DNA from 4 places in the Mesorhizobium sp. CA12 genome. Region 3 is predicted to be linked to each of the others. Evidence: predicted binding sites of a transcription regulator. Region 3 holds the regulator's gene; each other region holds the start of a gene.
What was found. The regulator PhoB, encoded in region 3, activates phosphate uptake and scavenging genes when phosphate is short. The targets are predictions, from matches to a motif close to TGTCATNNANCTGTCAT.
Positions count from the first base shown of each region.

Region 1: the regulator PhoB is predicted to act here: its motif matches at 3,609-3,625, upstream of LB520_RS26325 (PhoX family protein).
Region 2: the regulator PhoB is predicted to act here: its motif matches at 4,199-4,215, upstream of LB520_RS04675 (acid phosphatase).
Region 4: the regulator PhoB is predicted to act here: its motif matches at 5,415-5,431, upstream of ppk2 (polyphosphate kinase 2).

Region 1 covers NZ_JAIUHT010000022.1:2,992-10,563, reverse strand. The annotation lists gene LB520_RS26350 (DMT family transporter) at 1-153, shown strand, start outside; gene LB520_RS26345 (SulP family inorganic anion transporter) at 163-1,884, opposite strand; gene LB520_RS26340 (helix-turn-helix domain-containing protein) at 2,017-2,286, opposite strand; gene LB520_RS26335 (phosphatase PAP2 family protein) at 2,378-3,079, opposite strand; gene LB520_RS26330 (hypothetical protein) at 3,098-3,436, opposite strand; gene LB520_RS26325 (PhoX family protein) at 3,689-5,686, shown strand; gene LB520_RS26320 (GNAT family N-acetyltransferase) at 5,741-6,421, opposite strand; gene LB520_RS26315 (MarR family winged helix-turn-helix transcriptional regulator) at 6,418-6,909, opposite strand; gene LB520_RS26310 (phosphatidylglycerol lysyltransferase domain-containing protein) at 7,144-7,572, shown strand, end outside.
Region 2 covers NZ_JAIUHT010000002.1:101,204-108,775, forward strand. The annotation lists gene ychF (redox-regulated ATPase YchF) at 1-512, shown strand, start outside; gene corA (magnesium/cobalt transporter CorA) at 532-1,506, shown strand; gene LB520_RS04660 (MaoC family dehydratase) at 1,621-2,091, shown strand; gene LB520_RS04665 (MaoC family dehydratase) at 2,088-2,558, shown strand; gene LB520_RS04670 (adenine phosphoribosyltransferase) at 2,719-3,264, opposite strand; gene LB520_RS04675 (acid phosphatase) at 3,459-4,154, opposite strand; gene LB520_RS04680 (cytochrome c1) at 4,293-5,150, opposite strand; gene LB520_RS04685 (cytochrome b) at 5,172-6,470, opposite strand; gene petA (ubiquinol-cytochrome c reductase iron-sulfur subunit) at 6,487-7,047, opposite strand; gene LB520_RS04695 (cupin domain-containing protein) at 7,358-7,572, shown strand, end outside.
Region 3 covers NZ_JAIUHT010000003.1:171,325-178,896, reverse strand. The annotation lists gene pstC (phosphate ABC transporter permease subunit PstC) at 1-885, shown strand, start outside; gene pstA (phosphate ABC transporter permease PstA) at 889-1,740, shown strand; gene pstB (phosphate ABC transporter ATP-binding protein PstB) at 1,737-2,540, shown strand; gene phoU (phosphate signaling complex protein PhoU) at 2,561-3,268, shown strand; gene phoB (phosphate regulon transcriptional regulator PhoB) at 3,285-3,974, shown strand; gene LB520_RS07310 (ROK family protein) at 4,307-5,548, opposite strand; gene xylF (D-xylose ABC transporter substrate-binding protein) at 5,817-6,857, shown strand; gene LB520_RS07300 (sugar ABC transporter permease) at 7,089-7,572, shown strand, end outside.
Region 4 covers NZ_JAIUHT010000017.1:29,896-37,467, forward strand. The annotation lists gene LB520_RS23795 (LacI family DNA-binding transcriptional regulator) at 1-157, opposite strand, end outside; gene LB520_RS23800 (hypothetical protein) at 334-477, shown strand; gene LB520_RS29195 (hypothetical protein) at 538-669, shown strand; gene LB520_RS23805 (DUF423 domain-containing protein) at 689-1,063, opposite strand; gene LB520_RS23810 (MFS transporter) at 1,103-2,350, opposite strand; gene LB520_RS23815 (GntR family transcriptional regulator) at 2,481-3,146, shown strand; gene LB520_RS23820 (glycosyl transferase family 90) at 3,246-4,217, shown strand; gene LB520_RS23825 (aldo/keto reductase) at 4,223-5,266, opposite strand; gene ppk2 (polyphosphate kinase 2) at 5,518-6,438, shown strand; gene LB520_RS23835 (dihydrofolate reductase family protein) at 6,620-7,264, opposite strand; gene LB520_RS23840 (GNAT family N-acetyltransferase) at 7,449-7,572, shown strand, end outside.

The DNA of each region.
Region 1 (7,572 bases), on a different contig from region 3:
GCCTTCATCTGGGCGATCGCGCTCGGCTGGTTCTTCTTCGGCGAGAAGGTGGCCTGGACCACGCTGGCGGGCGCATGTCTCATCGTCGCCGGCTGCCTGATCGCCGCACGGGCCAGCCCCAAGCTTGCCGAGCCGATCGAAGCGACCGTTTGAGCAGGGCGCCTACGCCGTCTCCGCTTTTCCGCCCAGCTGCGCCCGCGCGTCACGGATCGAGGCTGCATAGGTCACCAGCGGCCGCTTGACGCCATGGCTTATCAGGGTGCGCCTGACTTGCGACGAGGCGCCCGCGATGATGAAGCGTCCTCCGGCGCGCCTTGCGTTGTTCGCCGTGCTTTCGATGACGTTTGCCGCGGTCGAATCGAGGAAGGGCACAGCCGAGCAATCGAGGATGAAGTTCCTGTGCTGGTCGGCGATACGGTCCAGCACGGTCGCGATCGTTGCCGCAGCGCCGAAGAAGAACGCCCCCGATATGCGATAGATGACGGTATCCGGATCGGTGGCGGCGGCGAGGTCATAGGCAACGCGCCCGCCATTTGCGGCGTCGGCGCGGTCCTCCGTCACCGGCGGGACATGTGCCTCCACCTCGACCGAACGCGCCATCCGCCCGATGAACAGCAGAGCGCCCAGCGCAAAGCCGACCACGATGCCGGTGGTGAGGTCGCGGAAGATGACAAGTCCGAAGGTGACCAGAAGCACCAGGGCGTCGCCCCAGGACGATCGGATCAGCGCCAGGAAGGCGGGCTTCTCCACCATGTTCCAGGCCACCGTGGCCAGCACCCCGGCAAGCGCCGCCAGCGGGATGTAGCTGGCAAGCGGCGCAGCCACCAGCATGAACAGCAGCAGGAAGGCGGAATGGAATATTCCCGACAACGGTCCATGCGCGCCCGCGCGGATGTTGGTCGCCGTGCGCGCGATCAGTCCAGTCACGCAGATCCCGCCGAACAGCGCCGAGCCGATATTGGCGATGCCCTGTGCCACCAGTTCGCAGTTGGAGCGGTGCCGTCGTCCGGTCATACCGTCCGCGACCACGGCGGAAAGCAGCGATTCGATTGCTCCGAGCAGAGCGAAGGAAATTGCGTCGGGCACCACGGAGACGAGCTTCTGCGCATCCAGCGCCGGAAGAGCCGGATCCGGTAACATCCGCGGAATGCCGCCGAATTGCGTTCCGATCGTCTCTACGGGAAGACCGAGAAGCGTCGTCGCCAGCGAGGCCGCAGTCACCGCGATCAGGAGGCCCGGCCACGAAGGGCGCCAGCGCTTCATGGCCACGATGATCCCTATCGTCAGCGCGGCGAGCGCAATGGCCGCCGGATTTGCCGTCCGGGCCGCCTTGCCGAGCGCGATAAGCCGCGGCAGCAGGTCGCCCGGCTCCTTGCCCGGCAGCGTCAGGCCGAACAGGTCGTGCAACTGGCTGGACAGGATGATGACGGCGATGCCGGCTGTGAAGCCGACCGTTACCGGATAGGGAATGAACTTCACATAGGCGCCGAGCCTGAGATAGCCGGCCGCGAGCAGGAAGACGCCGGCCATGAGCATTGCCAGGATCAGCCCGTCGACACCGTGCCGGTCGACCGTCGAGGCCACGACCACGATGAAGGCGCCAGCGGGCCCGCCGATCTGGAAACGGCTGCCGCCAAGCGCGCCGACTATGAAACCGCCGATGATCGCCGTAAACAGTCCGCGCTCGGGCTCCACATGCGAGGCGATCGCGATCGCCATCGACAGCGGCAACGCCACGATGGCGACCGTCAGGCCGGCGATCACATCGGCCCTCAGCTGCTTGAGGTGGTAGCCCTCGCGCAGCACCGTCACCAGCTTTGGTGTAAATAGCTCGGCAAAGGTCGGCCGTGCTTGGTGGTGAATTGCCCGCCCCGCCTGATCCATGAACTGCTCCCGCTCCACAGGGCGGCGGGATCGTCGGCTGGATGTCGGCGGTCGCCGTCGCGATAAACCGTTACGACGCCGCATCGCTGCCCGAAAACCGGTAACGGTTCCCGAGGCGAATGCGGTTGCGGCTCAGCCCTGCGGGTTCTGCGCCACGGTGGCCTTGAGGCGCACGCCCCTGCCGCCGCGTTCGCTGGTCTGGTTCTCGCCGATCAATTCCACCCCGACCTCATCGAGGGCATGGATGACCTTCATCAGCGTGTCGACGACGCCTCGCACGACGCCCTCGCTCGCTTCCATACGCTGTATCGTCGGAAGCGAAACGCCGGCGCGCTCGGCAAGCGTTCGCTGGTCGATACCGGCCAACGCCCTTGCGGCGCGCATCTGCGCAGCAGTGATCATCGGCCAGAACCTTTGTCTGAGTCTGCGATATCAATGGATAATACAAGGATAATGATGTTTCAAGCGTCATTTAATGTAGATGAGACATCGGTTATTCGCTATCCTTAACGACCTTGCGTCGCTGCAGCAGCCGCGCCGCAAGCCAGCACAGCATGGCCCAGGCAAAACCTGCGCACCAGCCGGCAAGCACATCGGACGGCCAATGCACGCCGAGATAGACGCGGCTGGCGCCGACCAGCACGGTGGTGAGCACGGCGAGGCAAAGCACGAAGACCTTGGTCGTCCGGTCCGGCAGGAAGCGGGCCGCCAGCGAGCCAAGCGTCAGATAGGTCACGGCCGACAGCATGGCATGCCCGCTGGGGAATGAGAGCGAGGTCTCGGTGACGAGATGCGAGACGAGATCGGGCCGCGGCCGGTCGACCTCGAGCTTGAGCAGGCTGGAGAGCGCTTGCCCGCCGGCGACGGCCGCGAACATGAACAGGGCTGTCGAGGGTCTGCGGATCAGGAGCAGATAGAGGATGGTCGCCGTCGTGATCAGCACCAGCACAGCGGTGCTGCCCAGCGCGGTGATGTCGCGCACCGCGCCCTCCAGCCAAAGCGGGCCGATCGGGCTGTCCGGCTGGCCGGCGCGGCGGAAGGCGAGCAGGATCTCCGTATCGAAGGTATGCGGCGTCGTGGCGCGCGCCACCTCCATGAGTTCCACCAGGCCCCATAGCCCGCCGGCAATCACCAGCCCGGCCAGCAGCACCGGGAATTCCAACTTGTTGAGGAGCGCGTTGGCGGTCGATTTCATTCGGGCCCTCGGGTCCAGCTACAGCCGCTGGATATAGGGCCCGAGCGTGATCAGCGCGACCGCGGCGATCGCCAGCACCATGCCGATCGCCTGCAAGGCATTGAGCCGTTCGCCGAAGAAGGCGATCGCCACGACATTGACCGCGACAAGCTGGATCACCGCCGACAGGCTGAACGATACCGACATGCCGAACTCGCGCACCAGTCTCAGCATGATCAGATTGCCGGCCGAGTAGAGCGCCAGCGTCAAAAGGAGCTTGGCCAAGCTCGGCGCCATCCCCCATTGCTTGGCCGCCGTCGCCGCCAGCAGGAATATCACGGTCGAAATGCCGAGCTGCGCCAGTCCCCAGAAACTCACCTTGCCGTCCCTTTTTTGAAGCGCCGTCGCCACGCCGGCCAGCCCTTGTTTCCGAAGCGGGCGATGCCGTCAAGCTGACCGCAGCGAAGCGCGGGCGCTCAAGGGACTGAAGCCGGGTGTCGCAAAAGCCGCCGCGAGCCGGCAAACAACTATTGCGGTTCTATCACGGCAGTGTCACGAAAATGTGATCGGCGCGCTTTAGGGGTCGAAAGGTCAAAATCCCCAGCCACTCAGAAGCCAGAGGACAAACTCATGACCGTGACCCCTGAGACCCGTTTCCGGACCAGCCAGCTCGAGGAAAATGACGGCCCGCCGGTCAACCCGACCGACAACAGCACCATGGGCGAGATCATCGCCGCGCGTTTCTCGCGCCGCGGCTTTCTCATGGGTTCGCTGGCCGTGTCGGCCATCGCCGCCACCGTCAGCCCGCTGGCGCTGATTGCGGCCGACGAGGCGCGCGCCGCTGAGGCTTCGGCCTTCAAGTTCGACGAGCTCGAAGCCGGCATCGACGACAAGCACCATGTCGCGCCCGGCTATGACGCCGACGTGCTGTTGCGCTGGGGCGATCCGCTGTTTGCCGATTCCCCCGACTTCGATCCGCTGAAGCAGTCGGCCGAAGCCCAGGCAAGACAGTTCGGCTACAACAACGACTATGTCGGCTATATTCCGATCGACGGCTCGGCCGAGCACGGCCTTCTGGTCGTCAACCACGAATACACCAATCCGCATCTGATGTTCCCCGGCATCGTCTCGGTCGTCGAGAAGGACGGCAAGAAGAAGGCCGAGGTGGCGCCGCTCTCGAAGGAGCAGGTCGATGTCGAGATGGCCGCGCATGGCGGCACCATCGTCGAGATCCGCAAGCAGGACGGGAAGTGGCAGGTGGTGCGCGACGGCAAGCTCAACCGCCGCATCATGTCGACCACCGAGATGGCGCTGTCCGGCCCGGTCGCCGGCCATGACCGCGTCAAGACCAATGCCGATCCGTCCGGCACCAAGGTCTTCGGCACGCTCAACAACTGCGCCGGCGGCGTCACGCCCTGGGGCACCTATGTGATGGCCGAGGAGAACATCCACGGCTATTTCTCGGGCGAATTGCCGGAAGGCCACAGGGAAGCCGCTAATTACAAGCGCCTCGGCATTCCGGAAGGCGCTTATGAGTGGGGCGCGCATTACGATCGCTTCAATCTTGCCAAGGAGCCGAACGAGCCCAATCGCTTCGGCTGGATCGTCGAGGTCGACGTCAACGATCCGAACTCGACCCCGAAGAAGCGCACCGCCATGGGGCGCTTCAAGCATGAGGGCGCCGAATCGATCGTCGCCAAGGACGGCCGCGTCGTCTTCTATCTCGGCGACGACGAGCGCTTCGACTATGTCTACAAATTCGTCACCAAGGGCATTTTCAACCCGAACGACCGCGCCGCCAACTTGGACCTGCTCGATGACGGCACGTTGCATGTGGCCAAATTCGCCGAGGACGGCTCGGTCGAATGGATGCCGATCGTGTTCGGTCAAGGCCCGCTGACGGCGGAGAACGGTTTTGCTTCCCAGGCCGACGTTCTCATCGAGACGCGCCGCGCCGCCGACCTGCTCGGCGCCACCAAGATGGACCGGCCGGAGGACATCCAGCCCAACGCCGGCAACGGCAAGGTCTATGTCATGCTGACCAACAATTCCAAGCGCAAGGCCGAGCAGGTCGACGCCGCCAATCCGCGCGCCGAGAACGCTTTCGGCCACATCATCGAGATCGTCGAGGATGGCGGCGACTTCGCCGCCCCCAAGGGCAAATGGGAAGTGCTGTTGAAATGCGGCGATCCGTCCGTTGCCGATGTCGGCGCCACTTTCTCGACCGCGACCACCGCCCATGGCTGGTTCGGCATGCCGGACAATTGCGCCGTCGATTCCTCCGGGCGCCTGTGGGTCGCCACCGACGGCCAGGGCCCGAAGGCCACCGGCCGCACCGACGGTCTCTGGGCGGTCGATACCGAGGGTGCCGCGCGGGCAACGTCGAAACTGTTCTTCCGCGTGCCGATCGGCGCCGAAATGTGCGGCCCGCTATTCGCGCCGGATGACCAGACAGCTTTCGTCGCCGTTCAGCATCCAGGCGACGGCGGCGAGGACTGGGAAGGATTCGGCCGCCCGTCCTACTACGAGGATCCGTCGACCCGCTGGCCGGACTTCAAGCCGGACATTCCGGTGCGGCCGTCGGTCGTTGCGATCACGAAACAGGGCGGCGGCAAGATCGCGGTGTGACCTCTTGTAGCTGAGACGTCGAGAGGGAGGATTTCGATCAAATCCTCCCTTTCGTCACTCCGCGCGTTGGACCATGGCCATGTTCATCTTGCTTCTCAAGCGGAAGCCGATGGACTCGTAAAGCCTGATCGCCGCAGCGTTGCTCTCATAGGCGTGCAGGTATGGAACCTCGCCGCGTGCCGCGATCCGGCCGGCGACGAACACCGACAGCAGGCGGGCAAGGCCGCCGCCGCGGAAATCCGGATGCGTGCACACGCCGCTGAGTTCCGAGTATCCGGGCTGCTTCATGCGCTCGCCGGCCATTGCCGCCAGCCTGCCGTCGATCCTGATGCCCCAGAAATCGCCGAGGCTCAGTGCCTCCAGCGTGAAGGGGCCGGGCTTGGTGAGCGAGGCGAGCGCCAGCATTTCCGCCGCATCGTCCTTGGTCAGCTGCCGGATACGCCCGTCTGATGCAGTCGGCATCGGCGCTTCGGCGATCATCTGCACCAGCGGCGCTGCCGATATCGCGGAAATTTCCGGCGGCAGGGCGATCTCATCCGCCTGGACCAGGATGGCTGTTTCGCCCGGCGGGAGAAGCCCGGCCAGCGCCCGCAAGCTGTCCGCATCGTTGGCGGCAGTGGCAGCGAAGGGCACGATCGACGGACGATATCGCCTGGCAAGGTCGCCGCCTTCGGCGAAGGTCTGGTGCCGCGTTGCAAGCGCGCTCCAGATGGGGCGGTCGAGAACATGTTTCACGGCGCGGCCACCTTGGCGTTCTCGGCGCGGCGATGGAGCGGCGTTGCGGCCAGACGATCCTCGATTGCCGCAAGTTGGCCGAGCAGCGGCCCGGAAAGATCGGCGCACACATCCGCCACGGCATTCTCGATTCTGGGCCAGATCTCCCGCTTCGCCTGGTCGACCAGCCGCCGGCCGTTGCGGCTCAGCGAAACGATCCTGCGCCGCTGGTCGTCTTGCGAAGGGTTGACCTCGACCAGCCCCAATTCGGCAAGCAGCGCCACACTGCGCGTCACGCCGGGCTGGGCGATGCCCAAGGATTGGGCCAGTTCGCCGACCGGCAACGGGCCCAGCCTGTCGAGCGCGGCGAGCAGCGGGTACTGGCTCGACTGGATGCGCATGTCCAGGCGGTCGAGCACGCGCTGCGTGTCGGCCTGCAACTGCTCACCTATACGCTTCATCCGGCTGCCGAGGCACAGAAAGCCGAGGGATCGGAGAACGTCTTCCATAGCAGCCTCGTCGCATATCGATAATTTGATATATAACAATGTATGGAAAATATCAAGCCGATCTTTCGCATGTCCGTTGCGGCAGCCGATGAGCGACAGCACCGCCTTCGGACGTTTGCCCTTCATTCGCGGTCAATTGCATCCTATATCGCGTTGACGCACGCGGCCCGCAGCGGTCGCCAGCGATTCGCGACCTGAGGGCGGCAGGTCATCCATTCTTGGCACGCGGAGCTCATGGCGCCCCTGCGCATCTATTTCGACAGGCTTCTCGATGCCGTGGCACCCAAGGTCCCGCGACGCGACCTGACGGACGACGAACGCTTGGCGCTGGTGCGCCGTTACGGCGATTTCTCGCTCGCCTATTCGACGGCGGCGCAGCAGAAACTGTCCTATTTCAGCGATGGCGACGGCTACATCGCCTTCGGCACCAAGATGAGCCGTCATTTCGCGCTTGGCGATCCGGTGGCGGACCCGGCCGACCGTCCGGCCTATATCAAGCGCTTCGTCGAGGCCGCAGGCAGCCCCTGGTTCGTCCAGGTCGGCGCCGACACGGCCAAGGTGCTCGCCGGCCTCGGCTACCAGGTCAATCGCCTCGGCATCGACACCAGGCTGCCGCTGCCTGCGCATGATTTTTCCGGCAAGCGCAACGAGACCGTGCGCTAT
Region 2 (7,572 bases), on a different contig from region 3:
ACCTGCTCACCTCGCATCCCGTTCTCTATGTCTGCAACGTCGCCGAGGCAGACGCCGCCACCGGCAACGAGCACACCAGGGCGGTGGAGAAGATGGCGGCCGCGCAGGGCGCCGGCACGGTTGTGATCTCGGCGGCGATCGAGGCTGAAGTCGCCCAGCTTTCAGACGAGGAGGAAATGGAGTTCCTTGCCTCGATCGGCCTCGATGAGCCGGGCCTCAACAAGGTGATCCGCGCCGGCTACGAGCTCCTGCATCTGATCACCTATTTCACCGTCGGGCCGAAGGAAACGCGCGCCTGGACGATCCACAAGGGCGATAAGGCGCCGCAGGCGGCCGGCGTCATCCACACCGACTTCGAGCGCGGCTTCATCCGCGCCCAGACGATCGCCTACAACGACTTCGTCACGCTGGGCGGCGAGGCTGCCGCCAAGGAAGCCGGCAAGGCGCGCGACGAGGGCAAGGAATACGTCGTCCAGGACGGCGACATCATGCTGTTCAAGTTCAACACCTGATCTCCAGGGAGACCCGGCGATGATAAAGACCTTCGTCGTGGACAATGATCGCCTGCGCCTCACGGAGGACCTTGTTGCGGACGGCGACAGGATCGTCTGGGCCGATCTTTTCAACCCGACCAAGGAGGAAGAGGCGCGCATCGAGAGCTGGCTGGGCATTGCCATCCCGACCCGCGAGGAGATGGAAGAGATCGAGATTTCGAGCCGGCTCTATATCGAGGACGGCGGCTACTTCATGACTGCCGTGCTGCCGGCGCAGACCGAGGCCGACGATCCCTTGATGTCGCCGGTGACCTTCGCGCTCGCCGGCAAGAGGCTGATCACCATCCGCTATCATGAGCCCAAGGCCTTCAAGACTTTCCCGCAGCGCGCCGAGAAGGTGGCGACCGGCTGCACCAGCGGCGACACCATCCTGATCGGCCTCCTCGAGGCGATCGTCGATCGCCTGGCCGACATCCTCGAGCGCGCCGGCCGCGAGGTGGAAACGATCTCGCGCGACATTTTCGAGGCGCGCTCGACCAAGGCCTCGAAGCGCAATCGCGATTTCCAGGAGCTCCTCAAAGGCATCGGCCGCAAGGAGGACATCGCTTCCTCGGTCCGCGACAGCCTGATCTCGTTGCAGCGCCTGGCCGGCTTTCTCGCCCATGTCGCTGACCAGACCAAGATGAGCAAGGATGTACGCGCCCGCATCAAGACGCTGTCGCGCGACGTGCTCTCGCTTGCCGACCATGCCACCTTCCTGTCGCAGAAGATCTCCTTCCTGCTCGACGCCACGCTCGGCATGATCTCGATCGAGCAGAACGCCATCATCAAGATCTTCTCGGTCGCCGCCGTCATCTTTCTGCCGCCGACGCTGGTCGCCTCGATCTACGGCATGAACTTCGACATCATCCCCGAGCTCAAATGGGAGTTCGGCTACCCCTTCGCCATCGCCCTGATGGTGGTCTCGGCGATCCTGCCCTTCTGGTATTTCCGCCGCCGCGGCTGGCTCTGACGGACTTGGCCGGCGACGGCTGGCTTACCAGAAATCACTTGACCAAATCGACTTGGGCCGGCATCCGGGTTTTCCGATCCTTGCGGATCGCGTTCGTCAACCGGATTGCCGATCATGACCGGAAAGACCTGGGCCTATGAGGATTTCGCCGAGGGCGCCTCGCTCGACCTCGGCAGCAAGGACGTAAGCGCCGCCGAGATCATCGAATTCGCCTCGGAGTTCGATCCGCAGCCGATGCATCTCGACGAGGAAGCCGGCAAGGCGACCATCCTCGGCGGGCTTTCGGCTTCGGGCTGGCATACCTGTGCGATGTTCATGCGCATGCTGTGCGACGCCTTCCTGCTCGATTCGACCTCGCAGGGCTCGCCCGGCATCGAGCATGTGAAATGGAAGAAGCCGGTGCTGGCCGGCGACAGGCTTACCGGCACGCTCACCATACTTTCCAAGCGCCAGTCGAAATCGAGGCCGCAGCTCGGCTTGATCACCATGCGCAGCGAGCTCGTCAACCAGCGCGGCGAAAGCGTCTTCGAGCTCGAAAACACCGGCATGTTCCTCGCGCGTGATGCCGCAACGGACCTGTCATGACCCTGGACGAGTATTTCCTGATCGGCGAGACCGTCACGCTCGGCTCGCATAAATTCGAAGCCGACGAGATCAAGGCGTTCGCCAACAAATACGATCCGCAGGTCTTCCACGTCGATGAAGAGGCGGCGAAGAAGAGCGTGCTTGGCGGGCTCTGCGCCTCAGGCTGGCACACTGCCGCCACCTGGATGAAATACAATCTCGAAAAGCGCATGGAGACCGAGGGCGTGCGCTGGACAGGCCCAGGTCCGCAGCCCGAATTCGGCCCCTCGCCCGGCTTCCGCAATTTGAAGTGGCTGAAGCCGGTCTACGCCGGCGAGACCGTGACTTTCACGCGCACCGCGCAGGCGCACCGCCCGCTCGCCGGGCGCCCAGGCTGGAACCTGCTGACGCTGCGTTCGGAAGGTTTCGATTCGACCGGCGACAAGGTGATTGAGTTCGACAGCGCCGTTCTGGTGAAGGTGGGATAGCGCCTCTCCTTCTCCCCTTGTTGTGGGAGAAGGTGGATCGGCGCGCAGCGCCGAGACGGATGAGGGGTGTTCCAGCGAAGTGCGACGTTGGCGTTCCCTGGAACACCCCTCATCCGTCGCCTTCGGCGACACCTTCTCCCCCAAGGGGAGAAGGGGAAGATCAATGCCCCTCGAACCCGATCAACGTCCTCACCGGCACGTCTAGCGCTTCCAGCTTCTGGCGGCCGCCGAGGTCGGGCAAGTCGATGACGAAGCATGCCGCGACGATGTCGGCGCCGATTTGCCTCAGCAGCTTCACCGCGGCTTCCGCCGTGCCGCCGGTGGCGATCAGGTCGTCGACCACGATCACCTTCTCCCCCGGCGAGACGCCGTCCTTGTGCATCTCCATCTCGTCCAGGCCGTATTCGAGGCTGTAGGCGACGCGCACCGTCTCGTAGGGCAGCTTGCCTTTCTTGCGGATCGGCACGAACCCTGCCGAAAGCTGGTGCGCCACAGCGCCGCCGAGGATGAAGCCCCGCGCCTCGATGCCGGCGATCTTGTCGATCTTCAATCCGGCATAGGGATGGACCAGCTCGTCGATGGCGCGGCGGAAGGCGCGCGCGTCGCCAAGCAGCGTGGTGATGTCGCGAAACAGGATGCCGGGCTTGGGATAATCCGGAATGGTGCGGATGGCCGCAAGCAGCGTGTCTTCGAGGGAGGATTTCATCGAGGCTTTCCGCGTGTCCGGCTGTCGGATTTGGCGGCGTCGGCCTTTGCTGCCCGACGCGACCGACAAGGGCTACCGCGATGTCGCGCCAGAGACAAGCACATCCGGCAAAGGATCGGCACCGATCGGCCTCGACCATAATGAAAAAGGGCGCCCGCGAAGGCGCCCTTCGAAAAGCAGGCGCTACCGAGCGGCTACATGCCGAGATCCGAGCGCAGCTCGGAGCGCGCCACTTCGTACTCGGCCTTGAAATCTGGACGGTTGAGCAGGACCGCGGCGATCACGCTGCCGGAGATCTTGCCCATCTCGATGTCGGACGGATAATGGATGCCGCCGACCACGCGGTTGTGGGCGAATTCGGCCGCGCGCGCCATGATCTCGGCGCGCTTTTCGGGGACCATGTCGGCAAGGACGATGCCCATCATGGTGCCGACCGTCGCATGGCCAGACGGCCAGGAACCGGAGCTCGACAGCTTCACGACCGGCTTGACCAGATCGCTGAGCTGATGCGGCCGCGGCCGCTTCCAGACATCCTTGGCGGGATCGACGACGGCGCCTTCGGTCGCCACGACGCGATCGAAGAAGGCACTGAACTTCGGCAGCTTCTCCTTGTTGAAATTCGGGCCCATGACGTCGGCGAAGCGCCAGATATTCTCCTCGGCGTCGGCGATGGCGCGCTTTTCCATTTCCGGCGTGCGCGTCACCTGCAGCGTCAGCACCTCGCCGAGCTCGGCTTTGGTTTCCGGCGAGTCATTGGCCGGTGGCGGCGGCAGGATCATCGTCAGGTCAATGTCCTTGCTGGTGACGAAAGGCTGGGCCTCATCGGCATGGGCGACATATCCGGTGACAAGCAGCAGGAAACCCGCCGCGAGCGATGCATATCTTTTCATGGGTGCGATCCTTTGCTGAGTGCGAGGCAGGATCGCCACGAGCGATGACGGTCATGTGACACGCCCCGGTTTGCGCGCGCCGAAATACAAAAGGGCGCCTTGTGGCGCCCTTTCAAAATTCTTGCGATCGACGCCGCCTCAGTGCGCCACGTCGGCCCACACCCTGCGCTTGGTCATGTAGACCAATGCGCCGAAGACCAGCAGGAATATCATGACACGGAAGCCTGTCTTCTTGCGATCCTCGAGATGCGGCTCGGCCGCGAACATCAGGAAGGCCGAGACGTCGCGGGCATACTGGTCGACGGTCTGCGGCGAGCCGTCGTCATAGGTCACCTGGCCGTCCGAGAGCGGCTTCGGCATCTTCAGCGACACGCCGGACAGGAAGTACGGGTTGTAGTGCGTGCCTTCCGGGATCACCATGCCGGCCGGCGGCGTCTGGTCGTAGCCGGTGAGCAGCGAGTGGATGTAGTCCGGGCCGCCCTGCGCATACTGGGTGAAGATGTCGAAGATGAAGCGCGGGAAGCCGCGCTCGACACCGCGCGCCTTGGCAAGCAGCGACATGTCCGGCGGGGCGGCGCCGCCATTGGCGGATGCCGCGGCCTGCTCGTTCGGGAACGGCGCCGGGAAGTGATCCGACGGCTTGCCGGGACGATCGAACATGTCGCCGGCATCGTTCGGGCCGTCATGGATGGTGTATTCGGCGGCCAAAGTCTTGATCTGCGCCTCCGAATAGCCGAGCCCTTCCAGCGTGCGGAAGGCCACCAGGTTCATCGAATGGCAGGCCGAGCAGACTTCCTTGTAGACCTTCAGGCCGCGCTGCAGCTGCGCCTTGTCATAGGTGCCGAACGGACCGGCGAAGCTCCAGCTCATTTCCTTCGGTTCGTTGATCGGGAAATGCGTCGGAGCGGCCGCGTTGTGTTCCTCTTCGGCGGCGATGGCAGCGGTGCCCGCGACCACCAAGCCAAGCAGCGCCAGCGAGGTGAGAATCTTCTTCATACCCAAAATCCCCTCAGATTCTCAGCCCGTGATTTCCGGCGCGGCGGTAGCGCGTGCCGGATGCCCGCTGCCCTTTTTCTTTTCAAGCACGGCCTCGGTGATCGAGTTCGGCAGCCTGCGCGGCGTCTCGATCAGGCCGAGCACCGGCATGACGACCAGGAAGAAGGCGAAGTAGAACAGCGTCGCCATCTGCGCCATGAACACATAGCTGCCTTCCGCCGGCTGCGAGCCCAGCCAGCCGAGCAGGATGGCGTCGGCTACGAACAGCCAGAAGAACAGCTTGTACCATGGACGATAGACCGCCGAGCGCACCTTGGAAGTGTCGAGCCACGGCACCAGGAACAGCATGGCGATGGCGCCGAACATGCACAGCACGCCGCCGAGCTTGGAGTTGATCGGGCCGATGTTGAAGGTGATGGCGCGCAGGATCGCGTAGAACGGCAGGAAGTACCATTCCGGAACGATGTGAGCCGGCGTCTTCAGCGGATTGGCGACCGTGTAGTTGTCCGGATGGCCAAGAAAGTTCGGCAGGTAGAAGACGAAATAGGCGAAGACGAACAGGAACACGATCATGCCGAACGCGTCCTTGATGGTGGCGTAGGGCGTGAAGGCCACGGTATCGGTCTTCGACTTGACCTCGATGCCGGTCGGGTTCGACTGGCCCACGACATGCAGCGCCCAGATGTGCAGCACGACCACGCCGGCGATCATGAACGGCAACAGATAATGCAGCGCAAAGAAGCGGTTCAGCGTCGGATTGTCGACGGCGAAGCCGCCGAGCAGCAGTTCCTGGATCCAGTTCCCCACCAGCGGAATGGCGCTGAAGAAGCCGGTGATGACGGTAGCGCCCCAGAAGCTCATCTGGCCCCAAGGCAGCACGTAGCCCATGAAGCCGGTGGCCATCATCAAGAGGTAGATGATGCAGCCGAGGATCCACAAGAGCTCGCGCGGCGCCTTGTAGGAGCCGTAGAACAGGCCGCGGAAGATATGGATGTAGACGGCGACGAAGAAGAATGAGGCGCCGTTGGAATGGAGATAGCGCAAGAGCCATCCGGAATTCACGTCGCGCATGATCTTCTCGACCGAATCGAAGGCGAGATTGGTGTCGGAGGTGTAGTGCATCGCCAGCACGATGCCGGTCAGGATCTGCGCGGCCAGCATGATCGACAGGATGCCGCCGAACGTCCACATGTAGTTGAGGTTGCGCGGCACCGGATAGGCGACGAAGCTGTCATGGACCAGCCGCGGCAGCGGCATGCGGGCGTCGAACCAGCGCTCGATACCGGTCTTGGGCGTATAGGTCGAGTGTCCCTCGCTCATCGAAATGTCCCCTGCCTCAACCGATAAGGATCTTGGTATCGGAAATGAACTTGAATACCGGGATCGCCATGTTCTCCGGCGCCGGGCCTTTGCGGATGCGGCCGGCGGTGTCGTATTGCGAACCGTGGCACGGGCAGAACCAGCCGCCGAAATCGCCTTCCTGGCCGAGCGGGATGCAGCCGAGATGCGTGCAGACCTGCACCATCACCATCCAGGCTTCCTTGCCGGGCGTGGTGCGGTTGGCGTCGGTCGCCGGCGCGTCGGACGGCAGGTTGGCGTTGCGTGCGATCGGATCCTTGAGATCGGCGAGATTGACGGCCGCGCCGTCCTTCATTTCCTTTTCGGTGCGGTTGCGCACCACCACCGGCTTGCCGCGCCACTTGACGACCAGCGAGCTGCCGGGCTGCAGTGAAGAAACATCGACCTCGACCGAAGCCAGCGCCAGGGTCGAGGCATCGGGGCGCATCTGGTCGATGAACGGCCACGCGACGGCTCCGGCGCCGACAACGGCGGCCATGCCGGTGGCTACGTAGAGAAAATCGCGACGGTTGGGATCGTGGATATCGGTTGCGCTCACGGGTGCCTGATCCTTTCGCCTCTTCCTAACCGGAGGCCGAGCCTTGTCCCCGCTCAATCGCACCTGCCCGACAGCGCATGGCGAACAGGCTAGCGAATTCCTCCGGCATTTGGAGTTCGGTTTATGCGTGCGGCCCGTTTTTGTCCAGCGGGGTGAGACCACAAGGGCAGATTGTCGCGGGGATGCGCGGCGGCCCAGGCCGACGCGTCCCCGCCAGGCCGCCGGACAGGGTGAAACAGCGGGAAATCCGGGGTCAATCGAGCCGGTGTTCGCCTCGACATCGGCTCCTGGCCCGGTCTATTCTGGCGTCATGGCGCATGTCATTGAACGCGACAGCTGGGCCGAAGCCCCCGACCGCTGGAAAGGCGAGCTGCAATGCGGCCAGTTCGGCGCCAATTCCTGCCTGATCTTCAACTATCAGCCGACGGTCGGCGGCGGCCCGCGCCTGCACAAGCACCCCTATGCGGAAATCTTCGTCATCCGCTCCGGCACCGGCCTGTTCACGATCGGCGACCAGGAGATCAA
Region 3 (7,572 bases):
CGCCTTTCCGCCATACTCGTGCTCGTTCTGCTCGGGGGGGTCGCGATCTCGCTGGTCGCCGGATCGTGGGAGGCCCTGTCGAAGTTCGGCTTCTCCTTCCTGACCACCGAATCCTGGAACCCGGTCACCGAGAATTTCGGCGCGCTCGCGCCCATCTACGGCACCATCGTCACTTCGGCCATCGCCATTCTCATCGCCGTGCCGATCGGCATCGGTATCGCCATCTTCCTGACCGAGCTTTGTCCGCGCCCGCTCAGGCGTCCGATTGGCATCGCCGTCGAGCTGCTCGCCGGCATTCCCTCGATCATCTACGGCATCTGGGGCCTGTTCGTCTTCGCGCCGTTCCTGCAGACGACTGTGCAGCCCTTCATCATCAGTCTTTTCCACGGCATACCGGGGCTCTCCAGCCTGTTTGCCGGTCCGCCCTACGGCATCGGCTTGCTGACCTCGTCGCTGATCCTCGCCATAATGGTGCTGCCTTTCATCACCTCGATCACCAAGGACGTGTTCGACACGGTGCCGGCGGTGCTGAAGGAATCGGCCTACGGGATCGGCTGCACGACCTGGGAAGTGACCCGGCGCGTGACCATCCCCTATACCCGCATCGGCATCATGGGCGGCGTCATGCTCGGCCTCGGCCGCGCGCTCGGCGAGACGATGGCCGTCACCTTCGTCATCGGCAACGCGCACCGCATCAGCGCCTCGCTGTTTGCGCCGGGCACGACGATCTCGGCGACCATCGCCAACGAATTCACCGAAGCCGACGGCAACCTTTATACATCCTCGCTGGTATCGCTCGGCCTGATCCTGTTCATCATCACCTTCATCATCCTCGCGCTCGCACGCTACATGCTGTTGCGCATCGATAGCCGCACGGGAGCCTGACCGATGTCGACTGCCGCATCGCTTCACCAAAGCCGCAAGCGCAAGAATGCCGTGATGATGACGCTGTGCGTCGTCGCGGCGGGCATCGGGCTGGCCTGGCTGGCGCTGATTCTCGGCGCCCTGCTCTACAAGGGGCTTTCCGGGGTGTCGCTCTCCGTGTTCACGGAAATGACGCCGCCGCCCGGCGATGCCGGCGGCCTGCTCAATGCCATCTACGGCAGCATCGTCATGACGATCATCGGTATCGTCGTCGGCACGCCGATCGGCGTGCTGGCCGGCACCTACATGGCCGAATACGGACGCTTCTCGAAGCTCACGACGGTGGTGCGCTTCATCAACGACATCCTCCTGTCGGCGCCGTCGATCATCATCGGCCTGTTCGTCTACGAGCTGATGGTGCGGCCGATGGGGCACTTCTCGGCGATTGCCGGCGCGGTCGCGCTGTCGATCCTGGTGATCCCCGTCGTGGTGCGCACCACCGAGGACATGCTGAACCTTGTGCCCAACGCGCTGCGCGAAGCAGGCACCGCCATCGGAGCGCCGCGCTGGGTGGTGATCCGCTCGGTTGCCTATCGCGCGGCGCTGTCCGGCATCGTCACCGGCATCCTTTTGGCGATCGCCCGCATCTCCGGCGAGACGGCGCCGCTTCTCTTCACCGCGCTCAACAACCAGTTCTGGTCGAGCAATCTCAATGCGCCGATGGCCAGCCTGCCGGTAACCATCTTCCAGTTCGCTCTCAGCCCCTACGAGGAATGGCAGCAACTGGCCTGGACGGGCGCACTCATAATCACCCTGACGGTTCTCGGGCTGAGCATCATCGCCCGCAGCCTAACCGGACGCAGAGAGGACAGATGAAACCGATGTTGTCCACCGACCTGAACGCAGCCGACACGACCGTCGAGAAGGCCAAGATCGAGGTCAAGAACCTCAATTTCTACTATGGCCAGTCGAAGGCGCTGAAGGACATCAACCTGTCCCTGCCCGAGCGCAGCGTGACCGCCTTCATCGGCCCGTCGGGCTGCGGGAAGTCGACGCTGCTGCGCGTGCTCAACCGCATCTACGAGCTCTATCCGAAGCAGAGCGCCGAGGGCCAGGTGCTGCTCGACGGCAAGAACATCCTCGACCGCTCGCAGGACCTCAACCTGCTCAGGACCAAGATCGGCATGGTGTTTCAGAAGCCGACGCCGTTCCCGATGTCGATCTACGAGAACATCGCTTTCGGCGTCAGGCTCTATGAGAAGATCAGCAAGGCCGAGATGGACAGCCGCGTCGAGCAGGCGCTGAAGCGCGCAGCACTCTGGAACGAGGTCAAGGACAAGCTCAACGCCAGCGGCCTCAGCCTCTCGGGCGGCCAGCAGCAGCGCCTGTGCATCGCCCGTACCGTTGCTGTGAAGCCCGAGGTCATCCTGCTCGACGAGCCGGCCTCGGCGCTCGATCCGCTGTCGACCGCCAAGATCGAGGAACTGATCGACGAGCTGCAGGCCGACTACACGATCGTCATCGTCACCCACAACATGCAGCAGGCGGCGCGCGTGTCGCGGCAGACGGCGTTCATGTATCTGGGCGAGCTGGTGGAGTTCGACCGGACCGAGAAGATCTTCACCTCGCCCCGCGAAAAGCGCACGCAGGACTACATCACCGGCCGCTTCGGCTGAGCTCATACGAGGACATCATCATGGCCGAACATACCGTCGCTTCCTTCGACGAGGATCTGAGGCAGATCAGCCGGCTCATCAACGACATGGGCGATCTCGCCAGCTCGATGGTCGGCGCTTCGACCAAGGCTCTGCTTGAGACCGACAATGCCATGGCGCAGCGCGTCGTTTCCGACGATGCCATCATGGACGCGCGCCAGCGCGAGCTCGACGACCGCGCCATCACGCTGATCGCCAAGCGCCAGCCGATGGCCGACGACCTGCGCAATGTGGTTGGCTCGATCCGCATGGCGGGCGACCTCGAACGCATCGGCGACCTCGCCAAGAACATCGCCAAGCGCGTCGGCTCGGTCGGCGTCAGCGCCGCGCCGCGCGACCTCACGCATTCGATCGATTCCATGGCGCAGCTGGTGCTGATCCAGGTCCAGGCCGTGATCCAGGAATATACGGTGGGCGACGCCACGGCGCTGGCCAAGCTTCGCAACGACGACGAGCGCATCGACGTCAAATACACATCCGTCTTCCGGGAGCTCCTGACCTACATGATGGAAGACCCGCGCAACATCACCGCCTGCACGCATCTTCTGTTCTGCGCCAAGAATCTCGAGCGGATCGGCGACCATGTGACCAACATCGCCGAGAACGCCTATTATGTGCTGACCGGCACGCAATTGCCCGCGAATCGTCCCAAGCAGGACGAGACGACAATGTCGGCGCCGGCGGCCTGACGAAGGGTACCTGCCAATGATCGCGCCACGCATCATGGTGGTGGAGGACGAGGAGCCGCTTGGGGTGCTGCTCCGCTACAATCTCGAATCCGAGGGTTACCAGGTCGAAGTGGTGACCCGCGGCGACGAGGCCGAAATCCGCCTTCAGGAAAACGTTCCCGACCTGCTCGTGCTCGACTGGATGGTGCCGGCGGTTTCCGGCATCGAGCTCTGCCGGCGCCTCAGGATGCGGCCCGAGACCGAGCGGCTGCCGATCATCATGCTGACCGCGCGGGGCGAAGAAAGCGACCGCGTGCGCGGCCTCTCGACCGGCGCCGACGACTATCTGGTCAAGCCGTTCTCGACGCCGGAGTTCATGGCGCGCGTCAAGGCGCTGCTGCGCCGCGCCAAGCCGGAGGTGCTGTCCAGCGTGCTCAAGGTCGGCGACATCGTGCTCGACCGCGAGTCGCACCGCGTCTACCGCAAGAAGAGCGAGATCAGGCTCGGCCCGACCGAGTTCCGGCTGCTGGAATTCATGATGCGTCATCCCGGCCGGGTGTTCTCGCGCAGCCAGCTGCTCGACAATGTCTGGGGCGAGACGATCTATATCGACGAACGCACCGTCGACGTCCATGTCGGCCGTCTGCGCAAAGCGGTCAACAATGGCCGCATGCCGGACGTCATCCGCACCATCCGCGGGGCGGGTTACGCGATCAGGGAAGATTAGGGATAGGGGCTGAGACGCTGACGGGTTCTGTGTCTCCAGCATCGGATCGCGTGCATTGGCGGTTAGCCGAGACGCTTGTGCTTCGTCATCCACGGGCGGAGCAAGGAGCGCAGCGACGCAGCGCAGACCCGAGGATCCATTCCGTGATGTCGATGCGTTGCGACAGTCCAGAATTCTGTGCCGCTGCGCTCGACGCGTGAGATAGCGGCATGGATTCCAGGGTCTCCGCGACGGAGCTTCGCTCCTGCTCCGCCCTGGAATGACGAAGCTGCGGGGCCTTCCCTTCGCTAATTCAAGCGTCTGCTGCTGTCCCGGACCTCTTCAAGGCTGCCTCAGGCCACGTTCTTTCCCGTCCCCACTCTTGCCTGGCCTCCCGGCGCGAAAATCTCCTGGTCGACGAAGGTCAACGCGCGCATGGCGCAGCCTTCGCGGATCAGCGGCAACTCGTTCGGCTCGGTGTCGAAGGAGATCGATTCGGAGTGCTGGCCGCCGGCCGTCTGGGCGATCGCCTCGCGCAGCGCCGGCTCGATCAGGTCGAAGGCGGCCGCGCTGACGCCGACCATGGCTACAGGCGCCGGGTCGATGAGGGCGAACAGGCTGCCGAGACCGAAACCAAGCGCTTCGCCGGCCCGGCGGTAAGCCTCCCGTTCGGGGCCGTCCCTCTCGCGCGCCTTCGCGGCAAGGGCCCGCATGTCGGCGTCGCCGACGTCGACCGGCTCGGCGTCCTCGCTCATTTTCATGGCGCTGCGCCAGATCGCATAGTTGCCGGCATAGGCCTCGACGCAGCCGCGGCGGCCGCAGCGGCAAAGCGCCCCGCCCGGGCGGTGAATCATGTGGCCGAACTCGCCGCCGGAGGAATGCGTGCCGGTGAACAGCGCACCCTTGAGCACGAGACCCATGCCGATGCCGTGCGACAACAGGATGGCGATGAAGTCGTCACGATAGCGCTCCGGGTCGCGCCATTGCAGCGCCACCGCCATCATGTTGCAGTCGTTCTCCATGGTGGCGGAGATGCCGAACTCCTTCTCGAGAATGTCGGCGAAAGGAATGTCGGTCAGCGGCGTTATCGGCGACCAGAGCATGGCGCGTGCATTAGAATCGGTGATGCCCTGAATGCCCATGGCGATGCGGGCGACGCTGCCAATGTCGAGGTCGGGATCCTGCAGCCGGCGCCGCACGATCGCCACGCATTCGCCGATCAGCTCGTCGCGGGGCATGACAAGCGTGTCCAGGCGTTGCTGCTCCTCGGCGACAACCTGGCCGGCATAGTCGATCACGGCGACCGACAGGAAGTTCAGAGACAACACCACGGTCAGCACCGCGGCGGCTTCAGGGTTCAGCGCCAGGCCGATCTGCGGCCGGCCGCGCTTCAACGCCGTCGGCTCGCTGGCCTTGCTTTCGGTGAGAATGCCCTCCTGGATCAGGTCGGCGGAGATCGCCGAAATGGTCGAGTGGCTGAGCCCGGTGGTGGCGGCAATTTCGGTCCGTGATGGCTGACCGGCGCGGCGTACCGCCGAAATCACCATGGCGCGGTTGCGCCGGCGCAAATCGTCATGGCGGATTCCGACCGACATCGTTTCGCACGTCCTCCCCAGTCATCGCGGCCTTGTGATAATGCCATGGCCTGTCGCTGACACGCTAGGGATTGTGGCAGAAGCCAGGGGCCATGTCATTATTTATTGCGGATACCGAAAAAAATGCCTGAGCCCATCAAAACCCATCAGAATCTCGGTTGACAGCGCTGTTGTGCTGGACCACTATTTTTTTGAGGCTCGAAAAAAAGCCTCTGTGCCGGCCTTCGGGCCAGTCTGGGTCGCGCCGCACGGGCGCAGGGAGGATATCATGAAGAAATTTGCAGCCGCCATTCTGGCGGGCGTTGCCATGTCGCTGACGCTGGCGTCCGTCGCCGAGGCGAAGGACAAGGTGATCGGCGTGTCGTGGTCGAATTTCCAGGAAGAGCGCTGGAAGACCGACGAAGCAGCGATGAAGGCCGCCATCGAGGCCGCCGGCGACAAGTATATCTCGGCCGACGCGCAGTCCAATCCGGGCAAGCAGCTAACCGACGTCGAAAGCCTGATCTCGCAGGGCGCCAACGCGCTGATCATCCTGGCGCAGGATGCCTCGGCAATCGGCCCGGCAGTGCAGAAGGCGCTCGATGAAGGAATCCCGGTCGTCGGCTATGACCGCCTGATCGAGAACAAGGACGTGTTCTACCTGACCTTCGACAACAAGGAAGTCGGGCGCATGCAGGCCCGCGAGGTGTTCAAGGCCAAGCCGGAAGGCAACTATGTCTTCATCAAGGGCTCGGGCTCCGATCCGAACGCCGACTTCCTGTTCGCGGGCTCCATGGAAGTCCTGAAGGACGCCATCGACAGCGGCAAGATCAAGAATGTCGGCGAGGCCTACACGGACGGCTGGCTGCCGGCCAACGCGCAGAAGAACATGGAGCAGTTCCTGACCGCCAACGACAACAAGGTCGACGCGGTCGTGGCTGCCAATGACGGCACCGCCGGCGGCGTTGTCGCGGCGCTGACGGCGCAGGGGCTGGCCGGCACCGTGCCGGTCTCGGGCCAGGACGGCGACCACGCGGCGCTCAACCGCATCGCGCTCGGCACGCAGACCGTGTCGGTGTGGAAAGACGCGCGCGAGCTCGGCAAGAACGCCGCCGAGATCGCCTCGCAGCTCGCCGACGGCAAGAAGATGGGCGACATCGCCGGCGCCAAGGACTTCACGACGCCCGGCGGCAACACCGTCAAGTCGCTGTTCCTGACGCCGGTCGCGATCACCAAGGACAACCTCAACGTCGTCATCGACGCCGGCTGGATCAAGAAGGACGAGGTCTGCGCGGGCGTGCCCGCCGGCAGCGTCCAGGTCTGCAACTGAGCCTTGCCGACGTTCGATCAAAAACACCTGCGCCGCGGCCAGGAGCGGTTCAATGAACCGCTCCTGGTTTTTGTTGCCGCAATCCCGGACGGAAAACCGCTACGCACTTTCCTGGGATTGCCTTAAAGCCGCGGCGTTTTCTCAAAAGATTTTGCCGTTCTGCCTCAGGCGGATAGCTTCTAGGCTGAGTTCCGGCATCCGCGCCAGACGGCAAGCCGGTGGGAGGAAATCATGACCGACACGACGTCTACCCAACCGGCGGACACCGCGCGCGCGTCGGAACTCGGCACTGTTGCCCGGTTCCTGAAGGCGACCGAGCTCGACACCCGCATGCTGGGCATGATCGGCGCGCTGCTCCTCATCTGGATCGGGCTGCATGTGATTTCCAGCCTGCGGCTTGGCGTCAACCCGCTCGACTTCGACAGCCGCACGTTCCTGACGCCGCGCAATCTCTGGAACCTGTCGGTTCAGTCTTCGGCCGTGGCGATCATGGCCTCCGGCATGGTGCTCGTCATCGTCATGCGCAACATCGACCTGTCGGTCGGGTCGGCCGAAGGGCTGATCGGCATGGTCATGGGCTTTGCCCAGGCGCATTTCCTGGTTCGCTTCGTCGGGCTTGAACTGGGAAACCCCTGGATCTGGGTTCTGGCGTTGCTGATCGGCCTGGCGCTCGGCCTCATCATCGGCGCCTTCCAGGGCTTCGTTATCGCCTATC
Region 4 (7,572 bases), on a different contig from region 3:
TCTGCTCCGCCACCGCCTTGACCCGCTCGCGCACTTCGGCGCGCACGATCTCGGGGCGGCTGAAAACATTCGAGGCCGTGCCATGCGAGACGCCGGCGGCCTTGGCGATGTCGGCCAGCCTGATCGGTCTTGCCTGGCCTTCGAGGACTGATGCCATGTCGTTCCTCCGAATCCGGTCACGGGAAGAACATGACCGCTGAATTGCTGCTGGTCATCTAACATTTTTGTTGGATCGATTCAAATCCTGCTTGACTTCGCGTGATTGAGGCCTATGATTTGAATCGATCCAAGTCCGCTCGCTTTTTGACGGAGCGGTTTCAACAGGAGGGTGCCATGCATCCGGTGAGTTACTTGTTCGAGGACATCTACGGCAACGACTGGGGCATCGCCTCGGCGGCCATTAGCCAGAAGCGGCGCGGCAGAGTGGGTCCCTGGCGCCGCGAACTGCGCTTCCTCGTGGAGCGCAAGCGCGGCTGAACCGTGGCCATTTTTCGTGTCCACGCATTGGATCGATTCAACTTGAGAGGAGAAGCAGTCATGCATCCGATTGGTCATCTTTTTCAGGATATCTACCGCAACTATTGGGGCATCACGCGCGGAACCGAGCAGCCCGAGCGGCGCCGCGCCAACGACCTGCCTGCGCGCAAGCGCAAGCGGCGCGCGAGTTAAAAACGCTCGCCGGAAATACCTACGGCCGAGGACGCCACAGCGCCGAGACGGCGATCGCTACCCAGCCGGCGATCAAAAGTGTACCGCCAATCGGCGCCGACATCGGGAACAGCCGCGAGCCGAGAAAGTCGCGGGCGAGCAGATCGCCGCAGAACAGAAGCAGGCCCGCGAGCAGGACGAGGCTGGCGATTCTGAGGCAGCGATTGCCGCCGGCAAGGCCGATGGCAAGGAACGCCGGCGCATGCATCAGCAGGAAATTGGCCGCCGTGCCGGTGAAGGCGCCGCCGCGATGCGCCGCCGTCGCCGACAGCACTACGCCGGCCGCGCCGACGAGGCCGGCTGCCAGCACGAGGATGCGGCTCCCGCCATCTGATGCCTGCCCGGCAATGCTCATCATGGATCTCCATGCTGCGGTTGAGGTGGAGGCGCCGGTTTAGGATTCGCCAGCTTTGAGCAGCATATGCCGCGCCCGGCGCGATTGGACAATCCAGTTGTAGGCAGCACCCAGCGCCATCAGCACCGCTGTGCCCAGAAACACCGAGCGCATACCGAAATGCCCGCCGACGAAGCCGCCGGACAGCGGCCCCGCGACCTGGCCGACATATTGCGCCGAAATCGCCAGGCCAAGCACATTGCCGCCGATCCCGTCAGGGATGTTGTGGCGGATCACGCTAGTGATGCAAGGCAACAGTCCGCCCAGCGCCAGGCCCATCAGGAAGCGCAGGCCGATCAATTGCCAGCCATTGGTGACGTAGGCTTGCGGAATGAGCAGCAATGCCGAGACGGCAAGGGCACCGACCACCACGTTCCAGTGACCGACGCGGTCGGCGAGTTTCCCCAGCCAGGACGAGGACAGGATGGTACCCAGCGCCGCCGCGGACATGACGACGCCTGCGACCATGGTCACCTTGCTCTGGTCCTCGATGAGTTGCTGCACATAGACGGTGATGATCGGCTCGATCGACATGGTGGCGAAGGCGAGCAGCATGCCGGTGGCCAGCATGGCGACGATCGGCCGCTTGTCGGGGATCTGCGACCAGCCGCTTTTCGGCTTCGTCGTCGAGGCGGGCTTGGGCGCCGGCGGGTTCTCCTTGATCAGGAAAGTCGTCGCCAGGAAGGCCAGGAAAATGACGGCGCCGGACAGCAGGAAGGTCGCGCGGATGCCGATCAGCGACGGCAGCAGGCCGCCCAGCAGCGGTCCGACCAGCGAGCCCGCCGTGATGCCCGCCGCCAGCACGCCCAGCGCCCAGCCGGAGCGCTCCTTGGGCGTCTGCATCGCCACCAGGATCGTCGAACCCGATGAATAACCGCCGGCAAAACCGATCAGCAATCGAAGCAGCACCAGCTGCCAGACGCTCTCAACCATGCCGGTCAACGACATGCAGATCGCCATGCCGAACGAAGCGCGTACCAGCATCAGCTTGCGGCCGTAGCGGTCGCCAAGCCGTCCCCACAAAGGCGCGACCAGCGCGGCCGCGAAGAAGGTCGCGCCATAGGCGATGCCCGACCACTGCACGATCGCCACGTGGCCTTCGGCGCCGAGCTGCTCGACGTATAGCGGCAGAAACGGAAGAAGCAGCGTCATGGCGACAAGCGTGCTGAACGAGCCGGCGAAGCAGACGGCGAGATTGCGTCGCCAATGGATATTGAAGCCGCTCTGTTCGGGTTCCTTGGGCGTCATGTCATGCGTGCCAATGCTGGGGTTGTTGCGGATACCAATTTGGGATACCAAGCTGGTATCCGTCATGGACCTGACACTCGCTGCTGTCAATGCGAGCGCCGTCAACGCGGCTTGGAAAACGGGACGACAAATGTCGCAGATGCAAAATGTCGAAAGACAGCTTCGCGAGATGATCCTCGGTTTGGAGATCGGCCCGGGCGAGCGGCTGACCGAGCGCTGGATCGAGAGCCGCTTCGGCGCGTCGCGCACGCCGGTGCGGGCCGCATTGCTGCGCCTGGAGACGGAAGGGCTGATCGGCCGCGACGGCCGCGGCTGGACGGTGGCGCCAATCAACCTTGCCGAACTCGGGCAGATCGCCGTCTACCGCGAGGCGGTCGAAGTCGCGGCGGTTCGCCTCACGGCGGCGCTCGAAGACCGTGGCGGCATCGACGTGATCGCGGCGATGCTCGATTCCTGCGATGCTGAGACGCCGCGCGAGGAGTGGCATCGCGTCGGCCTGGATTTCCACATCGAACTGGCAAGGCTTTCCGGCAACGAGTTTCTGCTCAGGGCAGTGCGCGACGCGATGACCAGGCTGTCGCGTGCGCGCTGGCTGGAGGTGCGCGATGAGAAGGCGCTCGGCCGTGCTTGGGCCGAACATCATGCCATCCTCGCCGCCGTCAGGAGCGCCGATGCCGATGAAGCGGCGCGGCTGCTTTCCGCTCACATCGCCGGCAGCCGAGATCGGCTGGTCACCTCATTGCATGACGACCGGCGCGGTTTGCGCGCACGCGGGTTTGCCGTGGTCGCGGCTTGAGGGAAAGCGTCGACACAACGCCGGTTGCATTAGCGGGCTTGCAACATGGCCGGGAGAATGCTGTAGGAGACGAGGGGAACTTGCTGAACTCGCGGACGTATGGCCACACTCTCTCGAACCGCCGCAAAGCTGTTCTATTACGCGCGCAATTTCGCGCGCGACCGCGCACCGCAGTCCCTGTTTCGCGACCGCCTCGCCAGCCGGCTTGAACAGGCCATGCTTTCGGGCAAGACGGTTCGCGAGCGGCTGAACTACTACAACAAGCTGGAACACCCGTTCGTGCCCAGTCCGGACGCCGTAGCCGTCGGCAAGCTGCCGTCCTCTTCCAGCATGTATTATTACGACCTCAAGGAATTCGCGCGCTATTTCGATCCCGGCCTGCTGATCGATTTCGAATTCGGCGACGTTGTCGGGGTTCCGGAGTTCCCGAGGATCGTCAAGGACCGGCCCATCGGCGACGACAATGCGAACGGCGTGCTGATGAAGCTGAACAAGTTCCGTCACTTCTACATGCCGCCCGACAACCTGTCTTTCGCCGCCAAGCGTCCGATGGTGGTCTGGCGCGGTCATCTCAACAATCCGATTCGCACCCGCTTCGTCGAAAAAGCCGCCGACCTGCCGATTTGCGATGCGGGTTCCCACAGGGCCGATGCGCCGGACGGATACCGCAAGCCGTTCCTGAACATCGAGCAGCAGCGACAGTATCGCTACATCGTCTCGCTCGAAGGCAATGATGTCGCGACGAACCTGAAATGGATCATGAGCTCCAATTCACTCTGCCTCATGCCGGAACCGACCTACGAAACCTGGTTCGCCGAAGCCCAGGTCGAGCCCAACGTCCACTATGTGCCCCTGCAGCCGGATTTCTCCGACTTGGTCGACAAGGTGGCCTATTTCGAAAAACATCCCGACGAGGCGGGACGGATAACCGCCGCCGCCAATGCCTATTGCCGCAGATTCGGCAATGAGCAGGACGAGCAGGCGATCTCGCTGCTCGTCCTTTATAAATATTTCGTGCTGAGCGGACAGGTAAAGCCCGACGCGGAAGTCTGGCGCTTTATCGCCGGCTGAGCGTTTTAAGCGTGAGAGCGGTCGAGCACCTCGTCGGCCGGCCCGAAACGATCCCTGGCCGTGAACTGCTGGTGCCAGTAGGGATAAAGCACCGGCGGCCGGCTGACGACGTCGAGACGCTGCCGTTCGTCCTCGGTGAGCGACAGGCTTGCCGCGGCGAGGTTGTCCTTGAGCTGCGCCTCGTTGCGCGCGCCGATCACCAGCGAGCTGACGGCCGGTCGGCCGAGCAGCCAGGCAAGCGCCACCTGCGCGCCCGAAACGCCGCGTGCCTTGCCGATGAAGTTGAGCACGTCGACAATGCGCCACAGGCGATCCTCATCGCGGATCGGCGGTTCCGTCCAGCCGCCGATCTGGCGCGCGGTCGGGCTGTCGCGATGGTATTTGCCGGAGAGCAGCCCGCCGGCCAGCGGGCTCCAGACCAGCACGCCGAGGCCCTGGTCGACCGAGATCGGCAGCAATTCGTATTCGGCCTCGCGCGCTTCCAGCGTGTAGTGGATCTGCTGAGTGATGAAACGGGCCTGATGGCGGCTGTCGCTGACGGCAAGAGCCTTCATTACCTGCCAGCCCGACCAGTTGGAGCAGCCGACATAGCGGATCTTGCCCTGATTGACCAAGGTGTCGAGCGCCGCGACCGTCTCCTCGACCGGGGTGAGCCCATCCCATTGGTGGACGAAATAGACGTCGATGACGTCGGTCCTGAGCCGCTTCAGGCTCTTTTCGCACTCGCGGATCAGATGATGGCGCGACAGGCCTTCGTCATTGGGGCCGGTGCCGATACGCATGCGCGCCTTCGAGGCGATCAGCACATCGTTCTTGCGCTTGCCGCCAAGCGCCTCGCCGATGATCTCTTCCGACAACCCGTTGGAATAGACGTTTGCGGTGTCGATGAGGTTGATGCCGGCATCGATGCAGGTGTCGATGATGCGTTTGGCTTCCGAAAGATCCGAATTGCCGACGGCGGCGAACGGACCGGTGCCGCCGAAGGTCATGGTGCCAAGCGTCAATGTCGAGACTTTCAAGCCGGATCGGCCGAGCGTGCGGTATTCCATGTCGGTCCTCGCAATTTGTTTTGAAGAAGCGCCGTGGCGAGCGCCGGAAAGAGCGAGGGATTTGTAGGACAATTCCCGCCGCTTGTCGCCCCGCTATCGATACGGGGTCGATCACATATCTTCCATATCGATGCAGCTGCCGGGCGATTGCAATAAAACCGTCATTGCGCCTCTGTATCTCAGTCGGCTTACGGAGTGTCCGGCCGGGGCTTCCGAAGCGGTGATGGCTGACAGGCAGACGGAGCAGCGCGATGAATGAACTGATACCGAATTCCGGGGCCAAGGACTGGCTGGAGGCCGAGCTCGAGGATACGCTCGACGAGGACTATGAGCTGGAGCTGTCCGAGCCGGCGCTCTCGCTCGAGATCGCCAAGATCTACAAGAAGTCGCATCCGCCCTCCATCGAGCGCATGACCTATTTTCGCGAGCTGCTCAGGCTGCAGTCGGAGCTGATCAAGCTGCAGTCCTGGGTCGCCTACCACAAGAAGAAGCTGGTGGTGGTCTTCGAAGGCCGCGATTCCGCCGGCAAGGGCGGCGTCATCAAGCGCATCACGCAGCGGCTCAATCCGCGCATCGCCCGTGTCGTGGCATTGCCGGCGCCGACCGAGCGCGAGAAGTCGCAATGGTATTTCCAGCGCTACGTGCCGCATCTGCCCGCGGGCGGCGAGATCGTGCTGTTCGACCGCTCCTGGTACAATCGCTCCGGCGTCGAGCGGGTGATGGGCTTTGCCAATGGGGACCAAGTCGAGGAGTTCTTCCGCGACGTGCCCGAATTCGAGCGCATGCTGGTCCGTTCCGGAATCACCCTGGTGAAATACTGGTTCTCGATCACCGACGAGGAGCAGCAGATGCGCTTCCTGATGCGCATCCACGATCCGATGAAGCAGTGGAAGCTCTCGCCCATGGACCTGCAGTCGCGTGTGCGCTGGGAGCAATACACCAAGGCCAAGGAAGAGACCTTCGCCCGCACCAACATTCCGGAAGCGCCCTGGTTCATCGTCGAGGGCAACGACAAGAAGCGGGCTCGGCTGAACTGCATCGACCATCTGTTGCAGCAGATGCCCTATGAGGAGGTTCCGCACGAGGAAATCACGCTGCCGGAGCGCGTCTTCAACCCAGAATATGAGCGCCAGGTCCTGCCGCGCGAACTCTACGTGCCGGAGAAGTATTGAGCGCCCTCCTTCTCCCCTTGTGGGAGAAGGTGGATCGGCGCGCAGCGCCGAGACGGATGAGGGGTGTTGGAAGAAATGAGGCGGTGACGATTTCCAGCTCGTCGCCAAGCTGGAGCACCCCTCATCCGACCTCGCTTCGCGAGGCCACCTTCTCCCATAAGGGGAGAAGGAGAAGCTTGGCCTACGCCCGCCCGATCATCACATGCGTGGCATCCGCCGTGGCAACTTGTTGCGTGCATTGATACCCCAGCCTCAGCATGTCGAGCCCGGCGAACAGATGCTCGCCCGAGCCGAGCAGGACAGGCGAGATGGCCAGATGCATCTCGTCGATCAAGCTCTCCTGCAGGTATTGCCGAACGATCGAGACGCCGCCGCCGACCCGCACATCCTTGCCGCCGGCCGCTGCCTTTGCCTGTTCGAGCGCCGAATGGATGCCGTCAGTAACGAAGTAAAAAGTCGTACCACCTTCCATCTCGATCGGTGCGCGTTTGTAGTGCGTCAGCACGAAAGTCGGTACATGATAGGGCGGGTTGTCGCCCCACCAGCCTTTCCATTTGTCGTCCGGCCATTCGCCGCGGCTCGGCGCGAACATGTTGCGACCGAGGATCCACGCGCCGATATTCTCGAAGCTGCGGACCGCAAAATCGTTGTCGGTATCCGTGGTCCCGCTATCTTTGCCGATCATCTGGTGGAAAGAGCGGGTCTTGATCATCCATTTGTGCAGATTTTCGCCACCGACGCCCAGCGGCGTGTCGAGGCTTTGGTCGGGACCGGCGCCGTAACCGTCGAGCGACAAGGTGAAAGCGTTGACACGCAACTTGGACATGGCTGCCTCCTAAACCAGTTGTAATTCGAAATCAGTCTTTGGGATAGCTTAACTGATTGCGTATTGCAAGCAGTTTATTCCAGCGGGCTGACGACTTTCAGATGGGCCATCCTGCCGACCCGGTTGTTCCTCGAGGCGATCTGTGACAGCGTTTCTCCGGTCAGGGTAACGTTATGCCTGCGCGATGACCGCTCGACCCCAGGATCAGAAGTTTGCCATACGGGTGCTCACACCGCAGTTGTGGCCCGCGCTCGAGGACCTGTTCGGCGAAAAGGGCGCGGCGGCGGGATGCTGGTGCATGTACTGGC